Regions from separate parts of the Streptomyces sp. MAI_2237 genome, predicted to be linked through region 4. Evidence: riboswitches for the same ligand, from Rfam matches in the RefSeq annotation. Region 4 holds a riboswitch; each other region holds the start of a gene.

Region 1 (5,811 bases), 2.2 Mb from region 4:
GCGAGGCGCTCGGCGGAGATGTTGGACGCGGCGATCGCCCGCACCTTGCCCTCCCGCACCAGCTCGTCCAGCGCGCCGACGATCTCCTCGACGGGCGTCTCGGGCTTGTCGAAGTGGGTGTAGTACAGGTCGATGCGGTCGGTGCCGAGGCGGCGCAGCGAGGCCTCCGCGGCGGCCTTGATGTTGACGGCCGACAGGCCGGGGAACTCCGGGTGCTGGCTGACCTTCGTGGCGATCACGACGTCGTCGCGGTTGCCTCGTGCCGCCAGCCACCGGCCGATGATCGTCTCGGACTCGCCTCCGCTGTTGCCCTCGACCCAGGCGGAGTAGGAGTCGGCGGTGTCCACGAAGTTGCCGCCCGCCGCCGTGTAGGCGTCCAGGACGGCGAAGGAGGTGGCCTCGTCGGCCGTCCAGCCGAAGACGTTGCCGCCCAGGGAGAGCGGGAAGACCTCGAGGTCGGAGTTGCCGAGCTTGCGAAGAGAAGTCATGTCCTACGACAACAAGCACTCCGCAGAGCGGTCTTCCGGAACGGCCGCAAACTTCCCGTAAACAATCGGAGGCGGCCGTTCCAGGGACGTACGGACCGTCAGGGGTTCAGGCCCTTGCCGCGCAGCCACGTCATCGGGTCGATGCCGGTGGCCTGGCCGTCCGGGTGGACCTCGAGGTGCAGGTGCGGGCCGGTGACGTTGCCGGTGGCGCCGACGCGGCCGATGACATCGCCCGTGGCGACCTTCTGGCCGACCGAGACGCTGATCGACGACTGGTGGCAGAACCACAGCTCGGTGCCGTCGTCGAGGGTGAGGATCGTGCGGTAGCCGTACGAGCCCGCCCAGCCGGCCTCCGTGATGGTGCCGCTGTGGATGGCCTTGATGAGCGTGCCCGTGGGGGCGGCGAAGTCCAGACCCGTGTGGTAGCCGGAGGACCACATGGAACCGGCCTGACCGAAGGTGCCGGTGATCGTGTACGACACGACCGGCAGCTTGAACTGCTTGGCCAGCTCGGCCAGCCGCGCCTGCTCTTCCTTCTTCTTGGCCTCGGCCTCCGCCTTCTGCTTGGCGTCGGCGGCCTTGGCGGCGGCCTCCTGCTCGGCCTTGGCGGCAGCGGCGTCGACCTGCTGGGAGAAGGTCGCCTCGGTGACCGCCTGGGCCTTGCTGTCGACCTGGACCTGCTGCGCCTCGGCCTGCGCCATGATCCGGTCGCGCAGCGCCTCGCCCGCGTCCTTGGCGCCCTGCGCGGTGTCCTCGGTGGTGACGCCGACGCTGCTGAGGGCCGTGGCGGAACCCTGGGGGGCCTCGTCGTCGCCGAAGACGTGGCTCACGGAGGCCAGGTCGGGCATGGAGATGGAGACCGGGGGCTTGCCGGTGTTGGCGCTGGCCATGCCGCCCGCGCCGACGGCGGCGATGACGCCGACGCCGAGGACCGTGGAGCTGCGGGCCAGCCCGCCGCCGCGCTGCTTGGAGACGCGGTGCTTGCCCCGAACCGGGCGTACGGACTCCGCGGTGGGATTCCACTCCTCCCACTGGCCCTCATCGGTGCGGGGGGCGAAGCCGAAGGGCTCGGTGCTCGGCACGAAGGGTGCTGCCGGGGCAGGCGGGTTGGACGCCACGTGGGCGTGCTCCTTTCCTTCCTTCTCGCCTACCGGGTTAGCTGACGGGTTCGGAGCAGGAAGGTCTCCTACGCGCGTATACCGGCCGTGGGTCCACGGTGGCATCCGCGCGATTCACCCCAGGGTGGTGGTTCCCCGGTTCCCTTGCGGGATTCGGCGCGTGCGCACGGAGCCGTCTCTTGTGACGGCTGGGACGACCGCGCTGCGTTATCGAACGTTAATAGACCCGGGGTGTGGATTCCAAGCAGTTCGGCTTGATCATTAACGATTCCGGGGTGGACGTACAGGCCATGACCGGCTGAAAACGGGCGAGTTGACCTCTTCCCAGGATCTTCACGCTGCCTGACGGTCTGTCAGTTGTTATGCGGAGGGCGGCTGTCCGATCACCGGGCGTGACGTCGTACGGCGAGCATCGCCATGTCGTCCGTCGTGCCGTCCCCGGTGTGCCGGTGCACCTCCTGGGCGAGGACGGCGATCAGCCCGGCGGGGTCGGGGAAGGCCCGGCCCGCCAGGCTCGCCGCGGGATCGTAGAACTCCCCGCGCCGGTCCCGTGCCTCGCACAGCCCGTCGGTGTGGAGCACCAGGGTGGCCCCGCCCGGGAAGCGGGTCTCCTCCGCCCGTCCGGCCAGGCCCCCGACTCCCCCATGCCGAGCGGCAGGGCGGGCTCACGGGCGGGCAGCGGACGTACCGTGCCGTCGGGGCACAGCAGCAGCGGAGGCGGATGGCCCCGGTCGACGATCCTGACCACGCCATCACCGTGCGGGAGTTCGGCCAGTACGGCGGTGGTGAAGCCCTCGAAGGGGTCGAGGCCCTCGCGCCGGCTCCCCTCGCGGGCCGGCGCCGGGTCCAGCCGCCCGGCGACCGCCTCCAGCGTCGCCTCCTGCTCGGCGGCCTCCCGGAACGCCCCGATCACGACGGCGACGGCCACCACCGCGCCCATCCCCTTCCCGCGCACGTCGCCCACCACCAGCCGCACGCCGTACGGGCTGTCCTGCACGGCATACAGGTCGCCGCCGATGGCCGCGTCCCGCTGCGCCGCCTCGTAGCGCGCCGCGATGGCGAAGGTGCCGATCCGATCGGCCGGGTCGGGCAGGACGGCGCGCTGGGCGGTCTCGGCGATCGCGCGCTGCGAGGCGAGCTGTTCGTCGCCGCGGCGCACGAGGGCGTCGAGGAGCACGGGGGAGGAAAAACCGAGGGCCGGAACCCGTTTCCGGATTCCGGCCCTCGGCCTTCAGTAGCGGGGACAGGATTTGAACCTGCGACCTCTGGGTTATGAGCCCAGCGAGCTACCGAGCTGCTCCACCCCGCGTCGTTGTGACTCCAGTGTACGCCATCCGCGGGACGCCCAGCACCAGGGTTTCGCTCCGGCCCCCTCGACCTGCGGTTTCAGCCGCCCAGCAGGTGGCCGTTCGGCGCCTTGGCCGCTGCCTCGTGCTCCTCCAGCAGGACCACGTCCACCCCGGCCGCCGCCAGCAGTCCGCTGCCGTCGGCCTCCTCGACGAAGGTGTCCGGCTCCCGCCAGGCCGTGACCACCCGCCGCACCCCGGCCTCCAGGATCAGCCGGGCACACGGCTTCGGGCGGGACGCGCGCCGGGCGCAGGGCTCCAGGCTGCTGTAGACGGTCGCGCCCGCGAGCCGCGGATCGGCCGGATCGATCTTCGCGAGCGCCGCCTCCTCGGCGTGCACGGTGGGATCGCCGGCCTCCCGCGAGTGGCCGCGGCCGAGTTCCGTGCCGTCGGCGGCGACGACGACCGCGCCGACGCTGAAGGCCGTCCGCGAGGGCGGGCACTGGGCCGCCAGGGCGCAGGCGAGCCGCAGCCAGTGGTGGTCGGCGGCGGCGGGGACCGGTCCCGTGCCGGGTGCGGTGGGCTCGTAGCGCATCAGCACCACGTCCTCGATGCGCCGGCTGTCCACCAGCCTGAGCCGGCCGCCCTGGTAGCCGCCGGGCCCGAACAGCCGGGGCGCCTTCGTATCGCCGACGAACACCGGGGCGAGCACCAGCTGCAGCTCGTCCGCCAGTCCCTGGAGCAGCAGCTGCGTGTGGACCGTGCCGCCGCCCTCGACCATCAGGCGCTCGACGCCGCGTACGTCGTGCAGGTGCTCCAGGAGGCGGCGCCAGTCGAGGCCGGGGCCCAGGGGGACGACGTCGGCGGCGAGACCGGCGGCGCCGGCCCGCCGGGCGCCCTCGTCCGTCGTGTAGAGCACCTTCTCGCCGCCGGTGTGCCAGAACTGCGCCGTCGGGTCGAGGTCGCCGCTTCCGCTGACGGTGACCTTGAGGGGGTACTCGGGCTTCCCCGCGGCCGTGCGGGCGGCGCGCCGCTCGGGCGAGTTGACCAGCAGGCGCGGGTTGTCGGCGCGGATCGTGCCGGCGCCGACAAGGATCGCGTCCACGGACGCCCGTACCTCGTCCACACGGTCGAAGTCGGCCGGGGACGAGAGCAGCAGCCGCTCGGGGCCGGTGTCGTCGAGGTAGCCGTCGAGGGAGACGGCGGCGGACAGCAGGACGTGAGGGTACGGCATCGGGCGCGCTCGCTCTCGGAGGCCGGGGACGCTTGGTTAAAGTTTGAAACAAACCTACACTGGCCGTATGACGACTCGCTGGCTCACCGGCAAGGAGCAGCGCGCCTGGCGCGCGTACATCGCGGCGACGCACCTCCTGGAGGACGCGATCGACCGCCAGCTCCAGCAGGACGCCGGCATGCCCCATCTCTACTACTCCATCCTGGCCAACCTCTCCGAGGCGCCCGAGCGCAGGCTCCGGATGACCGACCTCGCGGAGAAGTCGAAGATCACGCGCAGCAGGCTGACCTATGCCGTGACCCGGCTGGAGAAGGACGGGCTGATCCGGCGCGAGGACTGCCAGTGGGACAAGCGGAGCAGCTTCGCGGCCCTCACCGACGAGGGGATGGCGGTGCTGGAGCGCACGGCGCCCGGGCATGTGGAGACCGTGCGGGCGGCCGTCTTCGACCACCTCTCCGAGGAGCAGGTGGAGCGGCTGGAGGAGATCAGCTCCGCGATCGTACGGGCGCTGGAGGGCGAGGAGACGCCGCGGCCGACCTCCGACGAGGTGCCGTGGCGGCGGCGTTCGTCGCCGTGCTCGGGCTCGTCGTGACGACACGCTCATGAGCTTCCCCGCGTGAGCCGGGCCGTAAATCTGTTGCTTCAAATTTAAAGCACGGGTAGGGTTCCAGCCGTGGATCTGCTTCAAATCTGAAGCAGCAATCCACACGGTCCTGCACCCGGACACAGGAGAACCCCCATGCCCGACTTCCCCGCCGCCACGCCGCGCTCCCGCGTCCGGGTACCGCTGCGCTTCGACGACGGCTACAGCGTCGACGCCGAGCTCGTCACCTTCCACGGTCTGACCGACGGCCGGGAACACCTCGCCGTCGTCCTCGGCGACCCGGCCCCCGGCACCGTCCCGCTGGTCCGTCTGCACTCCGAGTGCCTGACGGGCGACGTCTTCGGTTCCGCCCGCTGCGACTGCGGCCCGCAGTTGCGGGAGGCGGTCGAGCGCATCGCGGCCCGCGGCGGCGTGCTGCTCTACCTCCGTCAGGAGGGCCGCGGCATCGGCCTCTACAACAAGCTCGACGCGTACGCCCTGCAGGACCAGGGCCTCGACACCTACGAGGCGAACGCCGCCCTGGGCCTGCCCGAAGACGCCCGCGACTACACGGCCGCCGCCCAGATGCTGCGCTCGCTCGGCATCACGGAGCTGGATCTGCTGTCCAACAACCCCGACAAGGCGGGCCAGTTGCGCGACCTCGGCATCACGGTCCACGACCGGGTCCCGACCGGCGTCTTCACCACCGCCCACAACGTCCGCTACCTGCGCGCCAAGGTCCTCCAGACCCAGCACACCCTCCCGCTGGCCGAACTGACGGAACTCAGCGCGGGCTGAGGGGCCGGCGGGCCGGGGCGGAGAGATGGGCAGCGGGCGCCGCTGACGCAGGGGCGAGGCGCCCACCGACAGGGACCGCGAAGGACCAGCCCCCCACGCACCACCGACCCCGGCGAAAGCCGGCTCGTCGCCGACCGCTTGGCGGGCCGGAGATGTCCACGCTTCCGTCGGGCACGGCGACCGGGCGCCGCATGGTGGCAGGCCCGAGTTCGCCGGTCTCGTCGGCGCCGCCGCGTCTCTGGTCGACCCCCCTCATCCGCAGCCCGCGCTTCAGCCGGAGGAGCCGGACCGGGGTCCGGGGCGG
Region 2 (5,811 bases), 2.7 Mb from region 4:
CGGTTCGCGACCGAGCCGCTCACCATCGGCGGACAGGACATCGCGGCCGGCGACCCCGTCCTCGTCGTACTCGCCGCCGCCGATCGCGACCCCGCCCGCTTCACCGACCCCGACACCCTCGACCTGTCCCGGCGTGACAACCAGCATCTGGGGTACGGCCATGGCATCCACTACTGCCTCGGCGCCCCGCTGGCCAGGCTGGAGGGCCAGACCGCCCTCGCGACGCTTCTCACCCGGCTGCCGGACCTCCGACTGGCCGGGGATCCGGGGGAGTTGAGGTGGCGGGGCGGGCTCATCATGCGCGGACTGCGCACACTGCCGGTCGAGTTCACCCCGGTCGAGGCGTCGCGGCCGACCGCGCAAACATGACACGCGTTCAACTATGTGATCTTCACGTGATCTACGCGGCATTAACTTGTGACAAGTGATCGGTTGCCGCTACGTTCACGGATCAACAGCGGCGCGAAGGTTTGGCCCAAGCTTCACGCGCCGCGGTCACTGCTGTCTCGCGAAAGGCCCTCCGCATGCTCTCCGGGAACGGTCGTCACCGTCGCCCCCGCCAGGCTCCGGCTCTCCTCGTCGCGGCCGGAGTGACCGGCTCCGCCATCGCGATCCCGCTGTTCGCGGCAGGCGGCGCCAGCGCCGCCGACGGGACCACCTGGGACAAGGTGGCGCAGTGCGAGACGGGTGGCTCCTGGAGCGAGAACAGCGGCAGCGGCTTCTACGGCGGTCTGAAGCTCTCTCAGGCGGACTGGGAGAAGTACGGCGGCCTCGACTACGCCTCCCGGCCCGACCTGGCCAGCCGCAACCAGCAGATAGCCGTCGCGGAGAAGCTTCTGGACGCCGAAGGCGTCGGCGCCTTCCACACCTGTGGGCTGACGTCGGGACTGAGCAAGGACTCCGGTTCGGCTGACGTGGACACCGGCATCGGGGACGGCTCGTCCGACTCATCCGGTTCGTCGGACAGTTCGGACTCCACCGGTTTGTCCAATTCGTCGGGTACCGCGTCGAGCGACCCCTCCGACGGTTCCGCCTCGTCGGACGCGTCCGGTTCGCCCTCGGCCACTCCCGGCTCTTCTTCTCATTCCACCGGTAAGTCGAGCAAATCAGGCAAGTCGGCCTCGCCCTCCACCTCCGCCCCGAGTGACTCTCAAGAGGCCGGCGGCTCTTCCGGTGACCGGTCGAAGAGTGACGAGTCGGACAATTCCCGGCAGGCGCTGGGTTCCTGGAGCCTCGTCGACACGGGAGCGGTCGACTCCACGACCGCCGACGGCGGCACTGGCAAGCACCGCGGAGTCAGCGCCGACGAAAGCGGCGTGAAGCCCGCCGGGCGCGACTCCTACACCGTGCACACCGGCGACACTCTCGCCTCCATCGCCGACTCCCTTGACGTGGACGGCGGATGGCGCGCCCTCTACGACGCGAACAAGCAGGCCATCGGTACCGACCCGAACCACATCTTCACCGGTCAGACCCTCGATCTCCCTGCCGAATAGGGCCAAATGAGGCGGGAGTTCACGTCACACTTCGCGCTGAATGTCCGGTTTGGTGAAAGTGTGGGATGAGTCTCAGAGGCCCTGATCGTCTTTGAAATTCAGCGGATTCCGTGTCTACGGTCGTGACCGCTCGGCAACCCGAGCCCCGTCTGCCGCAACGCCGAATCCTGCCAGCGGCCGTACGGGAACAGTCGTCGCTTCACAGCGCCGTAGGCAGGAGCGGGGGACCCAAGGTAAGTGCCCCACCGGGTGGTTGACGGTGGTGGCTCGGGGTGTAGCCGCGGCTCGCGAGAGCGAGTCCGCGGCCGGGCAACTCAACCGGCCCGAACCCGACAGCTCACCTCGCAGGCGTCGGTGAGGGGATCCACCATGCTGTTTTCCAGCAAGGGCAAGCACCGTCGTCCGTCCAAGGCCACCCGCGCCGCCGCGCTCGCCGGTGTCACCGGTGTCGCCATCGCCGCCCCGCTGATGGCGGCCGGCAACGCCTCCGCCGCCACCGCATCCGAGTGGGACGCGGTCGCCCAGTGCGAGTCGGGTGGCAACTGGTCCATCAACACCGGCAACGGCTACTACGGCGGTCTGCAGTTCTCCGCCTCCACCTGGGCCGCGTACGGCGGCACCGCCTACGCCGCGCAGGCCAACCAGGCCTCCAAGGCGCAGCAGATAGCCGTCGCCGAGAAGGTTCTCGCCTCCCAGGGCAAGGGCGCCTGGCCGGTCTGCGGCACGGGCCTGTCCAGCGCCGCCTACAACGGCTCCAGCGCCTCCACCGGCTCGTCGAGCAGCACCACCCGCTCGACCACCGAGCAGCAGGCCTCGCGGTCCTCCGAGCGTCCGGCCCCCAAGAAGTCGACCAAGACCGTCACCACCCCGACCGGCAAGAAGGTCAAGAAGGGCGACGGCGAGTACAAGGTCGTCAAGGGCGACACCCTCAGCTCCATCGCCACCGCGCACAAGGTCAAGGGCGGCTGGAAGAAGCTGTTCGACCTGAACAAGGGCATCGTCCAGGACGCCAACCTGATCTACCCGGGTCAGCAGCTGCACCTGAAGTAAGGCACAGCCGACCTACAGGCCCCGCACATCCGTGTCCCCCACCGTGGAGGTGCGTGAGGGCCACCCCCGTCCCCACGGGCTCCCCGCTCCGGTGCGTCTTCCCCCGTACGCACCGGAGCGGGGCTTTTCTCTGCCCGCCGCCTGTCCGGCGCCTGCCCGCCGCCTGCCCGCCGTCTGTCCGGCGCCTGCCCGTGGCCGGCGCGTCGTCGCCCGGGATACATGCTGTGTTCACCCGCCTTTGTTCCGCACGTGAACAATAGGTACCGTCTGTCCTTGTCCACGGGACGGTCGGTCGGCTGGCCGATGGCCCCGGGGCGGTTAGGCTCTAGTCGCAAGGCCGAGGTAGGGCCTAAAAAGGCCCGCGTGCCCCGCACAACCAGCGTCACATCCAAGAAGGAGATGCTCGTGCCGTCCATCGACGTCGTCGTAGCCCGGGAAATCCTCGACTCGCGAGGGAACCCCACCGTCGAGGTCGAGGTCGGCCTCGACGACGGCAGCACGGGTCGTGCCGCCGTCCCGTCCGGTGCCTCCACGGGCGCCTTCGAGGCCATCGAGCTCCGCGACGGTGACCCCAACCGCTACAAGGGCAAGGGCGTCGAGAAGGCCGTCCTCGCCGTCATCGAGCAGATCGGCCCGGAGCTGGTCGGCTACGACGCCACCGAGCAGCGCCTGATCGACCAGGCCATGTTCGACCTGGACGCCACCGACAACAAGGGCTCGCTCGGCGCCAACGCCATCCTCGGCGTCTCGCTCGCCGTCGCCCACGCCGCCTCCGAGGCCAGCGACCTCCCGCTCTTCCGCTACCTGGGCGGCCCGAACGCGCACCTGCTGCCGGTGCCGATGATGAACATCCTGAACGGCGGCTCGCACGCCGACTCCAACGTGGACATCCAGGAGTTCATGATCGCCCCGATCGGCGCGGAGACCTTCTCCGAGGCCCTGCGCTGGGGCGCCGAGGTCTACCACACGCTCAAGTCCGTGCTGAAGTCCAAGGGCCTGGCCACCGGCCTCGGCGACGAGGGCGGCTTCGCCCCGAACCTGGGCTCCAACCGCGACGCCCTGGACCTGATCCTCGAGGCCATCAAGCAGGCCGGGTACGTCCCCGGCGAGCAGATCGCCCTCGCGCTCGACGTCGCCGCCTCCGAGTTCTACAAGGACGGCAAGTACCAGTTCGAGGGCAAGGACCGCTCGGCCGCCGAGATGACGGAGTACTACGAGGAGCTCGTGGCGGCCTACCCGCTCGTCTCCATCGAGGACCCGCTGTTCGAGGACGACTGGGCCGGCTGGAAGGTCCTCACGGACAAGCTCGGCGACAAGGTGCAGATCGTCGGCGACGACCTGTTCGTCACCAACCCCGAGCGCCTGGCCCGCGGCATCGAGGAGGGCACCGCCAACGCCCTGCTGGTCAAGGTGAACCAGATCGGTTCGCTGACCGAGACCCTGGACGCCGTGGAGCTCGCCCAGCGCAACGGCTTCAAGTGCATGATGTCCCACCGCTCCGGCGAGACCGAGGACGTCACCATCGCCGACCTCGCCGTCGCCACCAACTGCGGCCAGATCAAGACCGGCGCCCCGGCGCGCTCCGAGCGCGTCGCCAAGTACAACCAGCTGCTGCGCATCGAGGAGATCCTCGACGACGCCGCGGTGTACGCCGGCCGCAGCGCCTTCCCGCGCTTCAAGGGCTGAGCCGCAAAGGGTCAATCCTGCGCCAGTCGTACGTACGTCCCCGTACCGGTCCCGTACCGTGTGCGGGGACGTACGCACGTGTGAACGGCATGAACGGGAGGCGCGGACATGGCCGTGAAGGACCGGGACCGGTTCTCCACCGCGACCAGGCTCAGGCTGCTCGGCGAGCAGACGGCGGCCCGGGTCTACCGCTCCCAGACCAAACGGCAGGCCCGCCGCTCCCGGCTGACGGGCCGGGCCGCGCTGCTGGCCCTGGTGCTGTGCACCCTCGTCGTGGCCCTCGCCTATCCGATAAGGCAGTACGTCTCCCAGCGCGCCGAGATCTCCGACCTGGAGCGCCAGAAGCAGCAGGCCGAGGAGCGGGTCGAGCAGCTGCGCGACCTCAAGGCGCGCTGGAAGGACGACTCCTACGCCGAGCAGCAGATCCGGCAGCGGCTGCACTATGTGATGCCGGGCGAGACGGGATACGTCGTCGTCGACCCGGACCGCGCCAGGCAGTCGCGCGCCGGACTGGGCGCCGCCGACCGCCCGTGGTACGCGAACTTCTGGGACGGGGTCGACAAGTCCGACGCCTCCGACCAGTGACCTGAGCAGAAAGACAGTTCTCCGTGGAAACGCCTCCGCCGCCCACCCCGCGCACCGAGCCCACCGACGCCGACGTCGAGGCCTTCAAGCAGCAGCTCGGGCGGCCGCCGCGCGGGCTGCGCGCGATCGCCCACCGCTGCCCGTGCGGGCAGCCGGACGTCGTGGAGACGGCGCCCCGGCTGCCGGACGGCACGCCCTTCCCGACGACGTACTACCTGACGTGCCCGCGCGCCGCCTCGGCCATCGGCACGCTGGAGGCGAACGGCGTCATGAAGGAGATGACGGAGCGGCTGCAGACCGACCCGGAGCTGGCCGCCGCGTACCGGGCCGCGCACGAGGACTACATCCGGCGCCGGGACGAGATCGAGGTCCTGGAGGGCTTCCCGAGCGCGGGCGGCATGCCGGACCGGGTGAAGTGCCTGCACGTGCTGGTGGGTCACTCCCTCGCCGCGGGCCCGGGCGTGAACCCGCTGGGCGACGAGGCGATCGCGATGCTGCCCGAGTGGTGGCGCAAGGGCCCGTGCGTGCAGCGGCTGGCGGCTCCCGACCCGGCCGACGAACTCCCCGGCGAGGAGGCCGAGGAGGACCCGACCGTGATCCGCAGCGGCTTCTTCTCGGCCCGGCCGATGACGCCCAGGGGCTTCACCCGGGTCGCCGCGGTCGACTGCGGCACCAACTCCATCCGGCTGCTGGTCGCCGACGTCAACCCCGGCACCGGCGAACTGCTGGAGCTGGACCGGCGCATGACGATCGTGCGGCTCGGTCAGGACGTGGACCGCACCGGCCGGCTGGCGCCGGAGGCGCTGGAGCGGACGTTCGCGGCCTGCCGTGAGTACGCGGAGGTGATCCGCGACCTGGGCGCCGAGAAGGTCCGTTTCGTGGCCACCTCGGCCTCCCGGGACGCCTCCAACCGGGACGACTTCGTGCGGGGCGTCGTCGACATCCTCGGCGTCGAGCCCGAGGTGATCTCCGGCGAGCAGGAGGCGGAGTTCTC
Region 3 (5,811 bases), 810 kb from region 4:
CACCCTGCTGCAGAGCCCGACGGCCGCGTTGTGCCTCGGCCCCACCAATGGAGAGACACCATGAGCAACAGCAACATGGAGGAGAAGTTCCCCCGCGCCCTGTGGGTCCGGTTGATCATCTACATCGCCGTGGGACACGTCTTCGCCGCCTTCATCTACCTGCTGTTCGCGGTGGGGGCGAAGTAGGCCGGCCGCCCGTCAGTCGAGCAGCCGTCCCCGCAGCCGCTCACGGATCTCCGGCGTGACCCCGAGCCCCTGCTCCAGGTACGCCTCGACCCCGCCCCAGGTCTCCTCGATGGTCTCGAAGGCCGCCGCCAGATACTCGGCGCGCGCCTCGAACAAGGGGCTGAGCAGCTCCATGACCTCGGGGGAGTAGCCCGCGGAGGAGCTGCTGCTGCGGTGCACCTTGTAGCGGCGGTGCTTGGCGTTGGACTCCAGGTAGTCCGCGACGATGGCCTCCCGCTCGACGCCCAGGGCGAGCAGGGTGACGGCTATGGACAGCCCCGCGCGGTCCTTGCCCGCCGCGCAGTGCATCAGCGCCGGCACGCTGTCCTCGGCGAGCGAGCGCAGCACGCGCGTGTGCTCGGCGGTGCGCTCCCTGATGATCATGCGGTACGAGACGATCATACGGTCGGCGGCCTTGCCGTCCCCGAGGACCTCGCGCAGCTGCTCGATCTCGCCGTCCCGCACCATCGTCCAGAAGCCGGCGCCGTCCGCCGGGTCCGACAGCGGCAGGTTCACGTTCCGCACGCCCGGCAGCTCGACGTCCGGGCCCTCCAGCTTCTGGTCGGCGGCGTTGCGGAAGTCGAAGATCGTGTGCAGCCCCAGCGAGGTGAGGAACGCGGCGTCCTCCTCGGTCGCGTGCGCCAGATGCCCGCTGCGGAACAGCACCCCGTGCCGCACCCGCCGGCCGTCCACCGTCGGCAGCCCGCCCACATCGCGGAAGTTGCGCACCCGGGCCAGCTCCGGCTCGGTCGACGGGATCTGCTGCGTCACGGGGGCTCCTCCCAGTCCGCCCGCCGGCTCGGCTCGACGACGGGCACCCTGACGACGATACGACATACGTTTCCTTGGGCAATGAGTTGTCCACAGGCGTTGCCGTAGGCCCCCACCGGCATTGATGATGTTGCTGCTTGATCGCACCTGTTCGAATATGTGGGGGCTTGATGCTGGAGATCTCCGACAACGGCCGTACCTGGCTCCTGACCGGGCCGACCAGTGGTTACGCGATGCACCTCACCGAGGACGACGAGCTCCTGCATCTGCACTGGGGTCCACGGATCGCCCTGGCCGACGCCGAGGCCCTCGCCGTACGCCCGCTGCCCGACTACCGTCCCTTCGAGTCCCCGCTCGACGGCCGTGAGGAGTACCCGGTCGAGGGCGGCCCGCGCTTCGTGCGCCCCGCCCTGTCCGTGCGCTCCGCGGAGCGGCGCGGCACGGAGTGGCGCTTCGAGGCGTACGAGGCGGAGGGCGACCACCTCCGGCTCAGGTTCCGCGACGGCGGGTTCGCGATCACCCTGCACCACCGGATGCGGCACGACGTCGTCGAGCGCTGGGTGACCCTCGACAACGAGGGCCCCGGCGCCCTGGAGTTGCTGCGCGCGGACGCGGCCACCTGGACCCTCCCCGACCGCGACGGCTGGCGGCTGTCCCAGCTGCACGGCCGCTGGGCCGCCGAGTCCCGGCTCACCAGCTCGCCGCTCACCTACGGCGAGAAGATCATCGGCAGCCGCCGCGGGCACACCGGACACCAGCACCTGCCCTGGGTCGCCCTCGACACCGACGCCACCGAGGAGCGCGGCGAGGTCTACGGCTGCGCCCTGGGCTGGTCCGGCTCCTGGCGCATCGCGGTGGCCCAACTCCCGGACGCGCGCGTGCAGATCACCGGCGGCGCCGGGTACGACGACTCCGGACTGCTGCACCTGGCGGCGGGGGAGTCGTACACCACTCCCGTCTTCGCCGGGCTGTGGAGCGACGGCGGCTTCGGCGGTGCGAGCCGGGCCTGGCACGCCTACCAGCGCGCGTACGTCGTCCCGGACGCCGAGAAGGACCGCCCCGTGCTGTTCAACTCCTGGGAGGCCACGGAGTTCGACATCTCCGAGGAGCAGCAGGGCGCCCTCGCGCGGCGGGCCGCGGCGATCGGCGTGGAGCTGTTCGTCGTCGACGACGGCTGGTTCGGCAAACGCATCAGCGACCGGGCCGGGCTCGGCGACTGGACGCCCAACCCGGACCGCTTCCCCAAGGGCCTGGCACCGCTCGCCGACTACGTGCACGCACTCGGCATGCAGTTCGGTATCTGGGTCGAGCCCGAAATGGTCAACCCGGACAGTGACCTGTACCGTGCCCACCCCGACTGGGTGCAGTTCCAGCCCGGGCGCAGGCGGACGGAGCTGCGCAACCAGCTCGTGCTTAACCTCGCCCGCGAGGACGTCCAGGAGTACCTCTGGGAGCGGCTCGACGCGCTCCTGTCCAGCGCCCCGATCGACTACGTCAAGTGGGACTTCAACCGCTGCTTCACGGACGCCGGCTGGCCCGGCGACGCCTATCCGCAGCGCCTCTGGGTCGACCACGTGCATGCCCTGTACGCCCTGCTGGACCGGCTCCGGGCGGCCCACCCCGGCGTCGTCTTCGAGTCCTGCTCGGGCGGCGGCGGACGGATCGACCTCGGGATCATGAGCCGTACGGACCAGGTGTGGACCTCGGACAACACCGATCCGCTCGACCGGCTCGCCATCCAGCACGGCTTCAGCCAGATCCACCCCGCGCGCGTGATGGCCGCCTGGGTCACCGACAGCCCCAACACCCAGCTCAACGGGCGCGTCAGCTCGCTGCGCTTCCGGTTCGTCAGTGCCATGGCCGGAGTCCTCGGCGTGGGTGGGGACCTCACGCAGTGGACCGAGGAGGAACTGGCCGAGGCCCGCGACTGGGTCGGCCTGTACAAGGTGATCCGGCCGCTCGTCCAGCACGGCGAGCTCCACCGTCTGAGGCCGCCGACGGGCGGGCTGAGCGCGGTGCAGTACACGCGCGGGGACGAGACGGTCGTCCTCGCCTGGCTGCAGGCGCAGAGCTACGGCGAGCCTGTACCGGCCCTGCGGCTGCGGGCCCTCGACCCGACCGCATCGTACGAATGCCTCGAAACGGGCGAAGTGTATCGAGGTGCCGTATTGCTGCATCACGGACTGCGAACCGGACTGCGGGGCGACCTTGATGCGGCAGTTCTCCGACTGCGCCGCATCTGACTCTTGTGTCCGAATTGGCGCGTTGGTTCTGCTTCATTCCAACTCGCGCCGCAGCAAGGGAAGCTGGAGCAGCGTCACGTGAGCAGCGTCATAGCCGTGACGGTGCGTACCTCGTCATGCTCACGTAATCGCTCTGTCATTCCTGCGGATTGACGCGCCGGACGAAGCGGAAATTCACGGAGAGTGACCGTGAATTTCCGCGGAGGATCAAGGGAAACGCATTCGCGGGGAACCGTCGCTTGTCCCCTCGCGTCCTCGTCGCTTACGTTCCACACCAATCCGGACGGACGCCCAATCCTGCCGCCGCCCGGAGCCCGCACCAACTCACCCGTGAACGGCAGGAGCGGGGGACCCACAGGTACAACGCCTGTTCCGGTCTCCGGAACGGCTAGGGGTACAGCCGCGACCAGCGCGCGGCCGGGCATCTCCAGCCCGCACCCGACAGCTCACCTCGCAGGCGCCGGAGAGGAATTCGCCATGCCCGCGAAGGGTAAGCACCGCCGCCCGAAGCCCCAGCGCTTCACCCGCTCCATAGCCGTCGCCGGAACCGGCGGCGCCGCGCTCGCCCTCCCGCTGATGGGTGCCACCGGCGCCCACGCGGCCACCGCCCAGTCCGCTTCCCAGTCGGTTTCGGAAAAGGCCGTGCAGGTCCTTCCGAATACCGTGAAGAAGACGACCGAAAAGAAGAACACCGCCTCCGAAAAGGCGGTGCACGTCTATTCGGTGCGCTCCGGTGACTACCTTTCGAAGATCGCCGAGGAGCAGCACGTCAGCGGTGGCTGGCACAAGCTCTACACCGACAACCGCGACGCCGTCGGCGACGACCCGTCGCTGATCCACCCGGGTCTGAAGCTCACGATCGGCAAGAAGGCCGCGACGGGCACCACCAAGTCCTCCTCCGCGCAGCGCCCGGCCCCGTCCAAGGAGCGCTCCTCCTCCGCGGGCAAGGCCACCACCCGGAGCGCCACGGCGACCACCACCGCCGCCACCGGCTTCCAGCTCCCCGTCTCCGGCGCGACCGTCGGCACCGGCTACCGCGTGGCCGGCAGCATGTGGTCCAGCGGCTACCACACCGGCGTCGACTTCGTCGTCCCCACCGGCACCTCCCTCAAGGCCGTGGGCGCGGGCACCGTCGTCTCCGCCGGCTGGGGCGGCGCGTACGGCAACCAGGTCGTCATCCGGCTCGCCGACGGCTACTACGCCCAGTACGCGCACCTCTCGCAGCTCTCCGTCTCGGCCGGCCAGAGCGTGAGCCCGGGCCAGCAGGTCGGCCTCTCCGGCGCGACGGGCAACGTCACCGGCCCGCACCTGCACTTCGAGATCCGGACCACGCCGGACTACGGCTCCGACGTGGACCCGGTCGCCTACCTCCGCTCCAAGGGCGTCGCCGTCGGCTGACCCCCCGCCGCCACGCCGCCCGACACGCCGCCGAAGGCCGGACCCCGATCCCCGGGTCCGGCCTTCGGTGTGTGCGCCTGCCGATGGTCAACCCGTCAACCGTGCTGGTCGAGGCGTTATTCCGACCTTGGTCAACACTTTAGGAGTGGCTTATCTCACCGCCCGTCAAGCCCTGCCTACGGTCGCGTAGGTCACATTGGAAGGTGAATCATGACGGGCGTGGCAGACGATTCGAAGAGTGACAGCAGATCAGTGATCGGGTCGTACGTCGCGGTGGGGGACAGCTTCACCGAGGGCGTCGGCGACCCCGGCCCCGACGGGGCCTTCGTCGGCTGGGCGGACCGCTTCGCGGTACTCCTCGCGGACCGGCGCCCCGAGGGTGACTTCAGCTATACGAACCTCGCCGTGCGCGGCAAACTCCTCGACCAGATCGTGGCGGACCAGCTCCCGCAGGCCGTGGCGCTCGCCCCGGACCTGGTCTCCTTCTGCGCGGGCGGCAACGACATCATCCGGCCGGGCACCGACCCCGACGAGGTCGCCGAGCGGTTCGAGCGGGCCGTCGCCCGGCTCACCGAAGTCGCCGGCACCGTCATGGTGACGACCGGGTTCGACACCCGTGGCGTGCCCGTGCTCAAGCACCTGCGCGGCAAGATCGCCACCTACAACGGCCATGTACGGGCCATCGCCGACCGGTACGGCTGCCCCGTGCTCGACCTGTGGTCGCTGCGTTCGGTCCAGGACCGCAGGGCCTGGGACGGCGACCGGCTCCACCTCTCGCCCGAGGGGCACACGCGCGTGGCGCTGCGCGCCGGGCAGGTCCTCGGCCTGGAGATCCCGGCAGACCCCGACCAGCCCTGGCCGCCGCTCCCGCCGCGGGGCACCCTGGAGATGCGGCGGGACAACGTGCAGTGGGCCCGCGAGTACCTGGTGCCGTGGATCGGGCGCCGGCTGCGCGGCGAGTCGTCCGGCGACCACGTCACGGCGAAGGGCGCCCTGTCACCCGAGGACATCAGGACCCGGATCGCCTCCGTCGCCTGACGCCCGGCGGAATGAGGCCCCCGGTGCGTACCGGGGGCCTCACGCCTGCGATGCGGTCAACGCCGCGCGGTCCAGGCCCAGTTCGCGTGCCAGCGCCTCGTCCACCCACTCCTGCGCCCGGGTCCGCGAGACGGCA
Region 4 (5,811 bases):
TCCGACGCCGAGGGCGCGGACGCCGCCCTCGACCGGCTGGCCAAGCTGGTCTCCGAGGGACTCGAGGAGCTTCCCGAGACCGTCTGATCGCGGCACCGCCGAAGGGCTCGTCCGAATTACCGGGCGGGCCCTTCGCATTTCCGGTGCCGGTGTCGGTAATTCTCGACGACGGGCAGCATGAAATAGCCCCCCGGAATTCTCTGCTCTTTGTATACGGCGTTCGTGTTAATGCCGCAGGCCCGACATGTTTACGGCATGTTGCGAGTTCCTCACACCGTTCGCGCCGCCGTACCGCAGCCGGTGCGCGGCGGTCGAGCGCTCGGCGTGCAGGGTCGTGATCGCCCGCGCGCGCTCGGCGTCGCCCCGGGCCACGGCGTCGACGATCGCGCCGTGCTCCGCCCAGGACTCCACGGGGTTGGCCGGCGCGTCCACCACGTACATCCAGGCGATCTTGTGGCGCAGCTGGGTCAGCATCGACGTCAGGGCGGGGCTGCCGCAGGCCTGGGCGAGCGTCTCGTGGAACCAGCTCCCCAGGGAGCGCAGGTCCTCGCTGCCGCCCCTCCTGGCCCGCTCCTGGCCCAGTCTGACCAGGCCGCGCAGGACCTTGAGGTGGGCCTCGGTGCGCCGCTGGGCGGCCCGGGACGCGCCCAGCGGCTCCAGCAGCATGCGCATCTCCAGCAGGTCGGCGGCCTCCTGCTCGGTCGGCTCCGCCACGCACGCGCCCGCGTGCCGGCGGGTCACCACGAAGCCCTCGGCCTCCAGGGTGCGCAGGGCCTCGCGGACGGGGACGCGTGAGACGCCGTAGCGACGGGCGAGGAGTTCCTCGGTGAGACGGCCGCCACGCTCGTGGACACCCGCGACGATGTCGTCCCGGATGGCCGTGCACACCGAGTGCGCCGGAATACGCATGACCGACCTCCGTCTTAATCCCCGTGAAACGTCGACGATTGACGTTGTGTCCAGCGACTCTATTGCAGTGAGCCGGAATTTCCGACGGCGGGCCGGAATCCATGGATATTTTTTGGACACGGGGGCGACAGAAACGACGAAAACCCCGGCTCGGGGGAGCCGGGGTCCTCTCAGTCCGTGGGGGACGTCGTCAGACGTTCACGCCGTGCGAGCGCAGGTACGCGACGGGGTCGATGTCCGAGCCGTAGTCGGGGGTCGTACGGGCCTCGAAGTGCAGGTGCGGTCCGGTGGTGTTGCCGGTGGAGCCCGAGAGCCCGATCTGCTGGCCGGTGACGACCTTCTGGCCGACGGAGACGCCGATGGACGACAGGTGGCCGTACTGGGTGTACGTCCCGTCGTTCATCCGGATCACGATCTGGTTGCCGTAGGCCCCGCCCCAGCCGGTCTGGACGACCGTGCCGTAGCCCACGGCGTGGACCGACGTGCCGCTCGCGGCGTGGAAGTCGATGCCGGTGTGGCTGCCGGAGGACCACAGGGAGCTGCTGGCCTTGTAGCCCGTGGAGACGTAGGAGCCGGAGATCGGCGCGACGAAGGAGTTCAGGCGCTTGCGCTCGGCCTCCCGGGCGGCGCGCTCCTTGGCCTCGCGCTCCTTCTTGGCGAGCGCCTCGGCCTTCTTGCGCGCGGCTTCCTCGGCGGCCTTCTTTCGGGCGGCCTCCTCGGCGGCCTGCTTCTGGGCCTCGGCCTGCGCGTCGATCTTCTCGGCGATCGAGTCGCCGATGGTGATGACGGGGGTGAAGCCGGTCTGCTCGACGGCGTCGACGGAGTTGTCGGCGGCGAGCGCGGGGGCCGCGAGGGCGCCGATGACACCGGTGGTGGCGAGGGCCGCGACGCCGGCGACCTGGGCGGTGGAACGCTTGATGCGGCTGGGACGACGGTGCTTCCCGGTGGCGCACATGAACGCCATGTACAGGCTGGTCCTTTCCTTCCCTCTCGCCTACCGGGTTAGCTGACGGGTTCGGAGCAGGAAGGTCTCCTACGGACCCCCTCGCGGCTCGCGCGGGCGTCCGATTCACCCCAGGGACTACGGTGGGTCCCCGGCTCCCCTGGCTCGCGCCGTACGGGGACTCGGCGATGACTGCCCGGTGCCGCGGATGCGGCGCGGTGCCTGACGGACAGCCCGGATGAAGCTAAGCGGGGCGCCTTTCAATTCCCAAACGGAACGCGGCTTTTGTAGCGCATCCCACAGGGCACATGGGCATCTCTCCTTCAATTCCGCGCCAATTCGGACATAGAAGGGCCCTGGTGACAGGTCGGTCACCAGGGCCCGTCCACGCGCGCGTGCCGCTACTCGGCGGAAACCACGGTCACTTCACCGATGCCGAGCGCCTCCACCGGCTCCTTGATCTGCGCCGCGTCGCCGACGAGGACGGTCACCAGACGGTCCACCGGGAACGCGCTCACCACCGCCGCGGTGGCCTCCACCGTGCCGGTCGAGGCGAGCTGCTGATACATCGTCGCCTGGTAGTCGTCGGGCAGGTGCTGCTCGACCTGGTCGGCCAGCGTGCTCGCGACCGCCGCGGCCGTCTCGTACTTCAGCGGCGCCACGCCCACGAGGTTCTGCACGGCGACGTCGACCTCGGCGTCGGTGAGGCCGCCCTCGGCGAGCGTGCGCAGCACCTTCCAGAGGTCGTCGAGCGCCGGGCCGGTGTTCGGGGTGTCGACGGAGCCGCTGATGGCGAGCATCGACGCGCCCGTGCCGTCCGGCGCGGACCGGAGGACCTGCCCGAACGCGCGCACACCGTAGGTGTAGCCCTTCTCCTCGCGCAGGACGCGGTCCAGGCGGGAGGTGAGGGTGCCGCCGAGGCAGTACGTGCCGAGCACCTGCGCCGGCCACACCCGGTCGTGCCGGTCAGGGCCGACGCGGCCGATGAGCAGCTGCGTCTGGACGGCGCCGGGACGGTCCACGATGATCACGCGCCCGGTGTCGTCGGCGGTGACCGGCGGCACGGGACGCGACTCGGCCCGGGAGCCCGTCCAGGCGCCCAGGGTCTCCCCGAGCAGGGCGTCGAGGTCGATGCCGGTGAGGTCGCCGACGACGACCGCGGTGGCCGTCGCGGGCCGCACATGGCGGTCGTAGAAGGCGCGTACGGCGGCCGCGTCGATCTTCTCGACGGTCTCCTCGGTGCCCTGGCGCGGGCGGGACATGCGCGAGGCCGCCGGGAACAGCTCCTTGGAGAGCTCCTTCGCGGCGCGGCGGGAGGGGTTGGCCAGCTCGTGCGGGATCTCGTCCAGGCGGTTGCGCACCAGCCGCTCGACCTCGCCGTCGGCGAAGGCGGGCGCCCGGAGGGCGTCGGCGAGCAGGCCGAGCGCCTTGGCCAGACGGGAGACCGGCACTTCGAGGCTGAGGCGGACGCCGGGGTGGTCGGCGTGCGCGTCGAGGGTGGCGCCGCAGCGCTCCAGCTCGGCGGCGAACTCCTCGGCGGAGTGCTTGTCGGTGCCCTCGGAGAAGGCGCGCGCCATGATCGTGGCGACACCTTCGAAGCCGGCCGGCTCGGCCTCCAGGGGCGCGTCCAGGAGGACCTCGACGGCGACGAGCTGCTGGCCGGGGCGGTGGCAGCGCAGCACGGTCAGGCCGTTGCCGAGCGCCCCGCGCGTGGGCGCCGGGAACGCCCACGGCCTGGCCTCGCCGGCCTGGGGCTGCGGGTGGAACTCCATCGTGGCGAGCTCGCTCACTTGGCCGCCTCCTGGTTCTTGTCGCCGGCTTCGACCGTGGCCTCGGCCTCGGGGTCTTCGGGGGGATCCGCGTCCTCGGCGACCCCTCCGGAGACGGGCTCGTAGACGAGCACCGCGCGGTTGTCGGGCCGCAGGCGGGCCTTGGCGATCTCCTGCACCTCCTGGGGAGTGATCTCCAGAACGCGCCGGACGGCGGTCAGGGCGAGCTGCGGGTCGCCGAACAGGACGGCGAAGCGGCACAGTTCGTCGGCGCGGCCCGCGACCGTGCCGAGCCGGTCCAGCCACTCGCGCTCCAACTGCGCCTGCGCGCGCTCCATCTCCTCGCTCGTGGGGCCCTCGGCGGCGAACCGGGCGAGCTCCTCGTCGATGGCGGCCTCGATGACCGGCACCTCGACGTCACCGGACGTCTTCACGTCCAGCCAGCCCAGCGAGGGCGCCCCGGCCAGGCGCAGCAGGCCGAAGCCGGCCGCGACGGCCGTACGGTCGCGCCGTACGAGCCGGTTGTAGAGGCGGGAGGACTCACCGCTGCCGAGGACCGTCAGCGCCAGGTCGGCGGCGTCGCACGCGCGCGTGCCGTCCTGCGGCAGCCGGTAGGCGGCCATCAGGGCGCGCGCCGGGACCTCCTCCTCGACAACCTCGCGCAGCTGCTCGCCGATGATGTCGGGGAGCGTGCCGTCGCGGGGCGCGGGCTTGCCGTCGTGCCCGGGGATGGAGCCGAAGTACTTCTCGACCCAGGCGAGCGTCTGCTCGGGGTCGATGTCGCCGACGACCGACAGGACGGCGTTGTTGGGCGCGTAGTACGTGCGGAAGAACGCGCGCGCGTCCTCCAGGGTCGCCGCGTCCAGGTCGGCCATCGAGCCGATCGGGGTGTGGTGGTAGGGGTGGCCCTCGGGGTAGGTGAGCGCGGTGAGCTTCTCGAACGCCGTGCCGTACGGCACGTTGTCGTAGCGCTGCCGGCGTTCGTTCTTGACGACGTCCCGCTGGTTGTCCATGGACTCCTCGTCCAGGGCGGCGAGCAGGGAGCCCATGCGGTCGGCCTCCAGCCAGAGGGCGAGCTCCAGCTGGTGGGTCGGCATGGTCTCGAAGTAGTTGGTCCGCTCGAAGCTCGTCGTGCCGTTGAGCGAGCCGCCGGCACCCTGCACCAGCTCGAAGTGGCCGTTGCCCTTGACCTGGCCCGAGCCCTGGAACATCAGATGCTCGAAAAGGTGAGCCAGGCCGGTACGGCCCTTGACTTCGTGGCGCGAGCCGACGTCGTACCAGAGGCACACCGCCGCGACCGGGGTCAGGTGGTCCTCGGAGAGCACCACGCGCAGGCCGTTGGCCAGGCGGTGCTCGGTCGCTGTCAGGCCCCCGGTGCCTGCCTGGTCTGTGGCCGTGTGACCCATGGGCATGTACGTCCCTTCGATCGCGGATGCGGTGCTGGAAACCGCTGTTTTCCTGCCGGTCCTGCCACTGTATGCAAGCGGGCGGACCGGCGGCGAAGTTCCCGGACGACGTACGCCCACAGCGGATCGCGTAGCCTGCGGGCAGCCGCGGCGAGGGCGACCCCGCCCGCGCCGGGCCGGACCGCCGACACCGGGTCCTGGCCCGGGTTGTCAGTGCCGCGGTCCACAATGGTCGCGTCAGATCCCGTTCATGCTTCAGCAAGCGTGAGCCGAAGGGGCCGTGAGCGACCCGTAGGCGAGCGACCAGAAAAGAGGAGCCGGCAGCGATGGCCCGCCGCAGCACGAAGACCCCGCCGCCCGACGACTCGTTCGAGGAGCGCATCCTCGACATCGACGTCGTCGACGAGATGCAGGGCTCCTTCCTCGAGTACGCGTACTCGGTCATCTACTCCCGCGCCCTGCCCGACGCCCGTGACGGCCTGAAGCCGGTGCACCGCCGCATCGTCTACCAGATGAACGAGATGGGCCTGCGCCCCGACCGCGGCTATGTGAAGTGCGCGCGCGTGGTCGGCGAGGTCATGGGCAAGCTGCACCCGCACGGCGACGCGTCGATCTACGACGCCCTGGTGCGCATGGCACAGCCCTTCTCCATGCGTGTGCCCCTGGTCGACGGCCACGGCAACTTCGGCTCGCTCGGCAACGACGACCCGCCGGCCGCCATGCGGTACACCGAGTGCCGCCAGGCGCAGGCGACGAGCCTGATGACGGAGTCGATCGACGAGGA

What was found. Region 4 has a riboswitch for cyclic di-AMP ahead of LN251_RS23330 (M23 family metallopeptidase). Riboswitches for the same ligand answer to the same signal wherever they lie in the genome.
Region 1: linked by a shared signal. The riboswitch ahead of LN251_RS13080 (M23 family metallopeptidase) and the one ahead of LN251_RS23330 (M23 family metallopeptidase) in region 4 are both predicted to bind cyclic di-AMP.
Region 2: linked by a shared signal. The riboswitch ahead of LN251_RS10615 (transglycosylase family protein) and the one ahead of LN251_RS23330 (M23 family metallopeptidase) in region 4 are both predicted to bind cyclic di-AMP.
Region 3: linked by a shared signal. The riboswitch ahead of LN251_RS26880 (M23 family metallopeptidase) and the one ahead of LN251_RS23330 (M23 family metallopeptidase) in region 4 are both predicted to bind cyclic di-AMP.

The regions. Positions count from the first base shown of each region.
Region 1 covers NZ_JAJPGQ010000003.1:623,811-629,621, forward strand. Annotated here, with positions in the region: gene LN251_RS13075 (aldo/keto reductase) at 1-488, opposite strand, end outside; gene LN251_RS13080 (M23 family metallopeptidase) at 587-1,606, opposite strand; cyclic di-AMP (ydaO/yuaA leader) riboswitch at 1,619-1,775, opposite strand; partial or broken gene LN251_RS13085 (PP2C family protein-serine/threonine phosphatase) at 1,990-2,783, opposite strand; tRNA gene LN251_RS13090 (tRNA-Met) at 2,842-2,915, opposite strand; gene LN251_RS13095 (dihydrofolate reductase family protein) at 2,993-4,126, opposite strand; gene LN251_RS13100 (MarR family winged helix-turn-helix transcriptional regulator) at 4,194-4,718, shown strand; gene LN251_RS13105 (GTP cyclohydrolase II) at 4,866-5,507, shown strand.
Region 2 covers NZ_JAJPGQ010000003.1:75,322-81,132, reverse strand. Annotated here, with positions in the region: gene LN251_RS10625 (cytochrome P450 family protein) at 1-369, shown strand, start outside; gene LN251_RS10620 (transglycosylase family protein) at 525-1,496, shown strand; cyclic di-AMP (ydaO/yuaA leader) riboswitch at 1,692-1,862, shown strand; gene LN251_RS10615 (transglycosylase family protein) at 1,866-2,546, shown strand; gene eno (phosphopyruvate hydratase) at 2,946-4,232, shown strand; gene LN251_RS10605 (FtsB family cell division protein) at 4,341-4,817, shown strand; partial or broken gene LN251_RS10600 (DUF501 domain-containing protein) at 4,841-5,290, shown strand; gene LN251_RS10595 (Ppx/GppA phosphatase family protein) at 5,444-5,811, shown strand, end outside.
Region 3 covers NZ_JAJPGQ010000003.1:3,607,497-3,613,307, forward strand. Annotated here, with positions in the region: gene LN251_RS26860 (helix-turn-helix domain-containing protein) at 1-64, shown strand, start outside; gene LN251_RS26865 (DUF6126 family protein) at 61-186, shown strand; gene LN251_RS26870 (tyrosine-protein phosphatase) at 199-996, opposite strand; gene LN251_RS26875 (alpha-galactosidase) at 1,167-3,239, shown strand; cyclic di-AMP (ydaO/yuaA leader) riboswitch at 3,547-3,712, shown strand; gene LN251_RS26880 (M23 family metallopeptidase) at 3,717-4,637, shown strand; gene LN251_RS26885 (SGNH/GDSL hydrolase family protein) at 4,890-5,675, shown strand; gene LN251_RS26890 (TetR/AcrR family transcriptional regulator) at 5,715-5,811, opposite strand, start outside.
Region 4 covers NZ_JAJPGQ010000003.1:2,801,788-2,807,598, reverse strand. Annotated here, with positions in the region: gene LN251_RS23340 (HPr family phosphocarrier protein) at 1-87, shown strand, start outside; gene LN251_RS23335 (GntR family transcriptional regulator) at 226-909, opposite strand; gene LN251_RS23330 (M23 family metallopeptidase) at 1,100-1,873, opposite strand; cyclic di-AMP (ydaO/yuaA leader) riboswitch at 1,886-2,050, opposite strand; gene LN251_RS23325 (M16 family metallopeptidase) at 2,254-3,642, opposite strand; gene LN251_RS23320 (M16 family metallopeptidase) at 3,639-5,033, opposite strand; gene LN251_RS23315 (DNA gyrase/topoisomerase IV subunit A) at 5,354-5,811, shown strand, end outside.